Regions from separate parts of the Pseudoalteromonas sp. MEBiC 03485 genome, predicted to be linked through region 2. Evidence: predicted binding sites of a transcription regulator. Region 2 holds the regulator's gene; the other holds the start of a gene.
What was found. Region 2 encodes FliA, which starts transcription of late flagellar genes. Its sites were predicted from a motif close to CTAAAGNTNNNNNNNNNNNNGCCGATA; they were not measured.
Positions count from the first base shown of each region.

Region 1: pomA (flagellar motor protein PomA) is a predicted target of FliA. The motif match lies at 1,990-2,016, and genes of this name have one in related genera.

Region 1 is NZ_SGBT01000001.1:42,952-47,384, reverse strand. Features, by position in the region: gene dxs (1-deoxy-D-xylulose-5-phosphate synthase) at 1-583, opposite strand, end outside; gene ispA ((2E,6E)-farnesyl diphosphate synthase) at 673-1,560, opposite strand; gene xseB (exodeoxyribonuclease VII small subunit) at 1,565-1,807, opposite strand; gene pomA (flagellar motor protein PomA) at 2,080-2,847, shown strand; gene EVU92_RS00205 (flagellar motor protein MotB) at 2,851-3,774, shown strand; gene EVU92_RS00200 (hypothetical protein) at 3,910-4,386, shown strand.
Region 2 is NZ_SGBT01000001.1:3,486,508-3,490,940, forward strand. Features, by position in the region: gene EVU92_RS16010 (chemotaxis protein CheA) at 1-794, opposite strand, end outside; gene EVU92_RS16015 (protein phosphatase CheZ) at 810-1,577, opposite strand; gene cheY (chemotaxis response regulator CheY) at 1,595-1,978, opposite strand; gene EVU92_RS16025 (RNA polymerase sigma factor FliA) at 2,019-2,729, opposite strand; gene EVU92_RS16030 (MinD/ParA family protein) at 2,756-3,616, opposite strand; gene flhF (flagellar biosynthesis protein FlhF) at 3,609-4,433, opposite strand, start outside.

The sequences.
Region 1 (4,433 bases), 3.4 Mb from region 2:
GATTGTTTAGTGCACCCACGTTTTCAGAGATCGACATTTCATTATCATTTAAGATAATTAGCACATTAGGGTTTACATCACCCATGTGGTTCATCGCTTCAAATGCCATACCTGCAGTAATCGCACCATCGCCAATAACAGCAACTGTTTTACGATCTTTACCTTCTTTTTCAGCAGCAATGGCCATACCTAGTGCAGCCGAAATTGAAGTGCTCGAATGACCTACACTGAAGGTGTCGTAAGGGCTTTCTTCACGGAATGGGAAAGGGTGTAAGCCGTCTTTTTGACGAATAGTATGCATTTGGTCACGACGACCAGTTAAGATTTTGTGTGGGTATGCTTGATGACCCACGTCCCATACTAAACGATCTTCAGGCGTGTTATAAACATAATGAAGCGCAACCGTTAGTTCAACAGTGCCTAAACCTGATGCTAAATGACCACTACTTTGCGAAACTGAGTTAAGTAGGTATTCGCGTAACTCTTTACTAAACGCAGGTAACTTGTCTTGCGCTAAATCACGCAGTTGTGCTGGTTCGTCAACCAAACTTAATAATGGATACTTGCTACTATCAAGTGTCATGATTTTATATACATCCTTCGCTAACCAGAGTGCATTATAGCCCATTGCTGCTCTGATTTTTTAGTTATTTTGTCTTTCTTTTTTAGGCATTAATAATTACGTTCAACGATATAGCTAGCAAGGCTTGCCAGTTCGCTGGTGTCGTAATCAATTGCCTCAAGAGCTTGATGAGCTTGAGCTAGTAAGTCTTGTGCTTTTTGCTTTGCACCTGCCATTCCCAATAAAGCAGGGTAAGTTGCTTTATTGGCGGCAATATCTGAACCTTGTGGCTTACCTAATGTTTCAGTATCAGCTTCTACATCTAGGATATCGTCTTGTACCTGAAAAGCCAGACCTATTGCTTGGCCGAATAAGTTCAACTGCTTTAGAGTATGTTCATCGCAGCTATTAGCACTTAATGCACCAAGTGTAATTGCACAGTTTAGTAAGGCGCCCGTTTTTAACTGATGAATACGCTCTAGCTGAGACACGCTAATTTCTTTATCAGTCGCTTCTATATCCAGTGCCTGTCCACCTACCATACCTTCAATACCTGAGGCTTTGCTTAACGAGGCTATCATTTTTACCTGCTGGCTCGCAGGAACTGAAAATCGGTGGTTGGCGATTAAATCAAATGCTAGTGTTTGTAATGCATCACCAGCGAGTATTGCTTGCGCTTCACCATAGACAATATGACAGGTGGGACGACCACGTCTTAAGTCATCGTCATCCATTGCAGGTAGGTCATCATGGACTAATGAGTAGCTATGAATACATTCAATGGCAGCAGCAAGAATATCGAGATCGGCCTTGTTAGCACCCATCATTCGGCCCGTCGCATATACAAGGTAAGGACGTAAGCGCTTACCACCATTTAAAACACCATAATGAGTAGCTTCTTTAATGTTCTTTTCGGTATTAAGTGGCTGTGCGAAATAGCGATTTAAATGTGCCTCAACGTCTTCTCGAGCGCGTTGTAATTGTTCTTTTAGTTGCACTTAATTAGTCCAAGTTTGAATCAAAATTGCTAAGAGGAGCTTGGCTATCGTTACCCATTAAGATGGCAACTTTTTGTTCGGCTTGTTGCAACTTACCAGATGAAGCATTCGCCAGCGCAATACCACGTTCAAATTGTTTTAGTGATTGTTCTAAAGACAATTCACCTTGCTCCATTTGTGCAACTATTTGAGATAATTCATCCAGCGCTTCTTCAAAGCTTAGGTTTTCTGGTTTCTTTGTTGCCATTGTGGCCTCGATAGCTGTTAGAAAGTGAGGCCAATTTTAGGGGGAATGCTAAACTAGGTCAAAGAATGATGTGTTTTTTTACGCATAATCCATTTTCAATATGTTATTTTTACGCTTTTACATACAGCTTAAACTTGTAGCTTAAAAATCTTACATTAAAATATAATTAATTCATTTAATGATTTAAGTATTTCAATTGCTTGCCGATAAGCAGTTAATAATAAAAATTTGATGCCTGAGGGTGTCGTGTAATTGTTCCTCTGGAGGGGTATGTGGATTTAGCAACCATAATAGGTATTCTTGGTGCCATAGGCTTAATTGCTATGTCGATGGTGTTAAGTAGTGACGGCCAAGTTGCAATGTTTTACAACACGCCTTCGGTGGTCATTGTATTTGGTGGTTCGATTTTTATCGTGTTATCGAATTTCACCATGGGGCAATTTTTGGGCATAGGTAAAGTGGCTGCTAAAGCCTTTATGTTCAAAATCGAATCTCCAGAAGAATTAATTGAAAAAGCAGTAGAATTAGCTGACTCAGCACGTAAAGGTGGTTTTCTAGCATTAGAAGAAGCCGAAATCCCCAACGGTTTTATGCGTAAAGGGGTGGATATGTTAGTGGATGGTCATGATGCTGATGTTGTTCGTGCCACGCTGCAAAAAGATATTTCTCTCACCGCTAATCGTCATGAACTTGGCGCAGGCTTATTCAAGTCACTTGCTGATATTGCCCCTGCGATGGGTATGATCGGTACGCTAATAGGTCTGGTTGCTATGCTATCAAACATGGATGACCCGAAAGCAATCGGTCCTGCGATGGCGGTTGCACTTTTAACAACATTATATGGTGCTTTCTTAGCAAACGTTGTAGCAATTCCTATTCAGGTAAAGCTAGAACTACGTAAAGATGAAGAAGCTCTTAACCAACGCTTAATTCTCGATGCAGTACTAGGTATTCAAGATGGCCAAAATCCGAAAGTCATTGAAGGTATATTGAAAAATTACCTAGCTGAATCAAAACGTAAAGTTGATACCGAGGAGTAGGGCATGTCCGATCAAGAGTGCAAATGTCCACCACCAGGTTTACCAGCCTGGATGGGAACCTTCGCAGATTTAATGTCATTATTAATGTGCTTCTTTGTACTCTTACTTGCTTTCTCGGAAATGGATGTACTGAAGTTTAAGCAAATTGCTGGTTCAATGAAGTTTGCATTTGGTGTGCAAAACAAAATTGAAGTAAAAGATATTCCAAAAGGGACCTCGGTAATAGCAATGGAGTTTACCCCTGGTAAACCTGAACCTACCCCTATCGAAACGATTCAACAACAAACTGTAGAAATGACTCAGCAAATGCTTGAGTTTCAAGCTGGTGATGAAAGCTCTGCCGGTGGTCGTCAAGAGCAACGTGGTAATAAGCGTGGTGGTGAATCGCAAAGTACGGCTCAGCAACAAGCATTGGAGCAGTCAATTTCTGCGGCTGACCAAGAACAGACTAATGAGCTTGTGAAGAAAATTGCCCAGCAGCTTGAACAGCAAATTATGGATGGTGCGATTGAACTTGAGTCATTAGGTCAACAAATTATTATTCGCATCCGTGAGAATGGCTCATTCCCATCTGGCAGCGCCTTTTTACAGCCTAAGTTTAAGCCTATTATTCGTGATATTGCGACACTATTAAAAGATGTGCCGGGTGAAATAACCGTGTCAGGACATACTGACGACTTCCAAGTATCAAATGAGCTTTATACTAATAATTGGGATTTATCTTCAAAACGTGCAGTTGCCGTTGCAAGCGAAATGGAAAAAGCCCCTGGTTTTGATAAATCTCGTATGATGGTTGTAGGTCACGCAGAAACTAGGCCTCTTGTACCGAATGTGACTGATGAAGATCGCAAGCGGAATCGTCGTGTCGAAATATCTATCATGCAAGGTAAAGCTCACGAATCTGACCCTATTGATGTAAGACAATAAATCAATTAAAGTGAAACTTCATTAACACATGTAATGGAGTATAAAAATGAAAAAAGTTGATAAGTACAGCTATATGCCAGGTAATGGCGGCGGTGGCGATGACAATGATGATGGTAAAACGCAAGGTGAGTAACTTTGCCTCATTGGATTGATTCTGTCATTGTGACATTAGATCATAGCTGGGTGTTCATTCTGAGCCCGGCTATTTTTGTATTTTATCTTCGTAAAGATTGGCCCGCACTTTACTTTGCTGTTATCACGGCAGCCTTCTTCTTGTTCGGAACTCTTATTTATTCTGCTCTAAAAGCATTTGATGATATTTATGTGTGGCGCTATGTTGTGTGGGCTTTTAATGATATTGCTTGGATGGCTTTAATTGCCTACTTGGGGATTAAAGACAAAGTCTATTTATGGCAAAGTGCTTTAGGGCAACTGGTCGTTATAATGGCTCCCATATTACAGTTGTTTCGTTTAGTCGATCGTCATCTTTGGGACTTATCGTACAGCACCTATATGTATAAAACCCTGTTACCTTTAATCAATGTTGGTACAGTGGTTGTGTGTTATCTACCTCTTATTTACCTTTTCACCCGACGCCGGCAGCAGGCGTAAGCCATTCCTAAGTTAAAATTCCTGTGCTAGAATACTGTTTATAAAAA
Region 2 (4,433 bases):
GCAGTATTATCTTGTTTTACTTCCCCAAAATTACCAACACCGTGCAATTCATCTAATAAACTATCAAATTCATCATCGGTAATATCATCACTGTCACTGCTATTTGACTCAGGAGCAGATGCTGCTGGTCCTTGGCCTTTTCCATGCAGCTCATCTAACAGGCTTTCGAATTCATCTTCAGTGATTTCGTCAATATTTTGAGACTCAGCGCTGCTATCAGCAAGACCGCCGCCATCAAATAACATATCGAACGCAAATGGGTCATCTTCATCGATGTTGTCTGTTGCTGTATCTGCTGTGACTTCAGGCGTATCAACAACAACCTCTTCAACTGCTGGTTCTTCAGGTGCAACTGCAACGTCCTCTGCTACAGATAAATCTTCACCTGCAAGCTCTTCTGCAGTAGGCGGCTGACTTAATTTATGAAGGACTTCTAATAGGGCTGGATCTGCAGGCTCTGGTTGTTCGCGATTTTGAATCGTGGCGAACATTTCATTAATAGTATCAAGGGCTTGTAATATTACGTCCATTAGCTCAGGCGTAACAGTGCGTACACCTTGGCGTAATAAATCGAAAACATTCTCTGCGCCATGACAAGCATCAACAAGTTCAGTCATACTTAAGAAACCTGCACCACCTTTAACAGTGTGGAAGCCCCTAAAAATGGCGTTTAATAGATCTTTGTCTTCTGGGTTGTTTTCAAGCTCAACTAATTGCTCCGACAATAGCTCTAAGATTTCTCCTGCTTCAACAAGGAAATCCTGTAATATATCTTCATCGACTTCAAAGCTCATGCAGCTACTCTCCTCTTAGAAGCCCAGACTTGATAATAGATCATCGACTTCATCTTGTCCTGAAACAACATCATCGCGAGACTCTTTATCAATAATCGGCCCTTCAGGACCTGCTAGTGTGTCACTTGGTGCAGGTGCTTTTTCTATGGCCTGTTTTTCTTGTTGTTGATGACCATCTTCTTGACTGCCAAACACAGTTAAGAGATTAATTAAACTGTCTTCTACTTCTCGCACTAGTTCAATGACACGACGAATAACTTGTCCAGTTAAATCTTGATAATCCTGCGCCATCAGCACATTGGTCATCAAGCCTTGAAGCTCATCGGTTTTTGTGTGCGAGTTATTCATGAACTTATCTAGGCTATGACATAACGATTTAAATTCACCGAGTTCAATTTCTCGGTTCATTAAACGATCCCAAGTAGGCTTAATTGCAGCAATTTCATCAGCAAGTTGTTGCGCTATCGGTAAACTTGCTTCAACTGCATCCATAGTTTTATTGGCGGCACTCTCTGTCATTTCCATAACATAATTTAAGCGCTGCTTAGCATCTGGGATAGCGTCGGTAGTTAAATCAGCGAGACGAGTATCTAGGTCAAAGTTTTTTAACGCTTCATGAAGTTGACGCGTCAATTTACCGACTTCAGCAAACAACTCTGATTGCTCTTTTGACGCAGCATCAAGAATTAGCTTATCAGCTTTTTCTTGTTCACCATTTTCAAGATACTCAACAAGTTGACGAGCTTGCTCTAAACTTATTTGAGGCGCAGCAAGTGCTGACATAAGCCTCTCCCCTTAGATTAACCTAAACGTTCAAACACTTTTTCCAATTTGGTTTTAAGTGTCGCAGCAGTGAATGGTTTAACGATATAGCCATTAACACCTGCTTGAGCAGCAGCAACAATTTGTTCTTTTTTCGCTTCAGCTGTCACCATTAACACAGGAATATGCTTAAGGCTATCATCAGCACGAATTGCGCGTAACAAATCAATACCTTGCATACCAGGCATGTTCCAATCTGTTACAACAAAATCAAATTCTTGATTTTGTAGCATTGGCAATGCTGTTGAACCGTCGTCAGCTTCCTGCACATTGGTAAAACCTAAATCCCTTAATAGATTTTTAATGATACGTCTCATTGTAGAAAAATCATCAACAACAAGAATTTTCATGTTTTTATCCAAAACATCCTCCGGTGAGGTTTGAACCTTTATTTACTTACTACTAATTAATCCAGTCATTGATTTTTGCTTTGAGCTTAATCATCGCCTGACCATGTATTTGACTCACACGCGACTCGCTAACATCGAGTATGTGTCCTATTTCTTTTAAGTTCATTTCGTCGTTGTAGTACAAAGACAAAACGAGAGCATCTCTTTCTGGTAACGATTGGATAGCCGTTAATAGAGACTGGTTAAACCGCTCATTTTTAACGTTATTAAACGGTTTGTCTAGTCCTAAATCCTGACCTACTGGTGTGATGACATCTTCATCCACGCCTAAGTCTTCAATGCCTAATACTTTACTAGAATTTACATCATGTAGAATATGATGGTACTCATCCAGTGTAATATCAAGTTTTTCAGCTACTTCAGTGTCTTTTGGTTCACGATTTAACGTGCTCTCTAATTCGGCAATGGTTTCTGCCACTAGGCGGGCATTTCGGTGAACTGAACGTGGAGCCCAGTCACCTCGGCGAATTTCATCCAGCATAGCACCACGAATACGAATACCTGCGAAGGTTTCAAAACTAGCACCTTTGCTAGCATCAAAGTTTTTTGACGCTTCAATCAGGCCTATCATGCCTGATTGAATTAAATCATCGAGTTGCACACTGGCAGGTAAACGAGCAATTAGATGGCACGCCACTTTTTTCACTAAAGAGGCATGTTTTTCAACAATCGCATTTAAATTTTGTGCTGATTGATATCCCATCGCTTTATTCACCGATGTTGTCATAGTTAGCCGTTTACTAGTTTTTCAATAAAAAATTCTAAATGGCCAGACGGTTGATTAGGGATCGGCCATTTAACTGCTTTTGTTGCTAATGTTTTAAACGCCACCGCTGCTGGTGAATTCGGGAATAATTCAACGATTACTTTTTGACGGCGCGTAGACTTACGCATGTTCTCGTCATAAGGAATGGTTGCTACTAACTCCATCGAAACATCTAAAAAACGATCCGTTACTTTTGAAAGTTTAGCAAATAATTCTTGCCCTTCACGCAAACTGCGCACCATATTGGCAACAATTTTAAATTTATATACGCCATGCTCACGGCTAAGTACTTTTATAAGTGCGTAAGCATCAGTAATTGAGGTGGGTTCATCACATACAACTACAACAACGTCTTGGGCTGCACGAGAAAAGCTTAATACCATGTCTGAAATACCTGCGGCGGTATCAACAATTAAAATATCAAACTCAGTGTTTAACTCGCTAAATGCACGTATAAGACCTGCATGCTCAGATGGCGATAATTCAACCATACTTTGAGAACCAGACGTTGCTGGTACAATTTTGATTCCTGCAGGGCCTTCAACGAGAATTTCATCAAGCTCACACTCGCCCGACAAAACATGAGATAAGTTACGTTCAACACGAAGGCCAAGCATCACGTCACAGTTTGCCAAACCTAAATCGGCATCTAATACTAATACACGATTTCCTTGCTGGCCTAATGCGATTGCGGTGTTGAGTGAGACGTTGGTTTTACCCACTCCACCTTTACCGCCAGTAACAGCGATAACTTTAACGCCACTATTATTATTTTGATTCATTTTGCGCAGGCCGCTTGCTTGATCTAATACTGTGTTAATCATACATCCCTACTGTGTTCGACGCTACTGCTTGACGTCTTGAATGTTGTGCTTTTGCTCGTTTTAAATACAATTGTTCAGCTTTTTTCACTAGTTTTTCAGCATTCGCTACGCGAATATCCTCAGGAACGCGCTGACCGTTAGTAAGATACCCTATTGGCAGACGATTTTGAATCGCTATGCTAATAATCTCACCTAAACTTAAAGATTCATCCAATTTAGTGAAGATACAGCCACTTAGGTGAACCTTTTTAAAGTGTCTTACGGTTTCTTGCAACACATTTATCTGCGCTGTAGCACTTAATACTAAATAACTACGAATATCAACACGCTGATTACGCATTAAGGTGTTTAATTGTTCAGTTAAGCGTAAATCTCGTTGGCTCATACCCGCAGTGTCTATTAATACTAGACGCTTATTACGTAAATGGTATAACACTTCAGCTAATTCATTCGCATCTTTTACTTGCTTTACACCACAACCAATAATACGACCATAAGTAGCCAATTGTTCGTAGGCACCAATTCTGTATGTATCAGTGGTGATCAGTGCAACTTTATCAGCACCATATTTTTGTGCTCCAAGTGCTGCTAATTTAGCAACTGTGGTTGTTTTACCAACGCCCGTTGGACCAACTAGTGCAAAAACTCCACCTTGGCGTAGGATTTCGTTGTTAGTTGTATGCATTTGGTTTTCAACCATTTGCAGCAGCGCTTGCCATGCTTGTTGGCGAGATACATCATCAGGAATAAAACACGCCATTTGCTCAGCAACATCACGCTCAATCCCCATACCAGCTAAACGATCAATCATACAAGC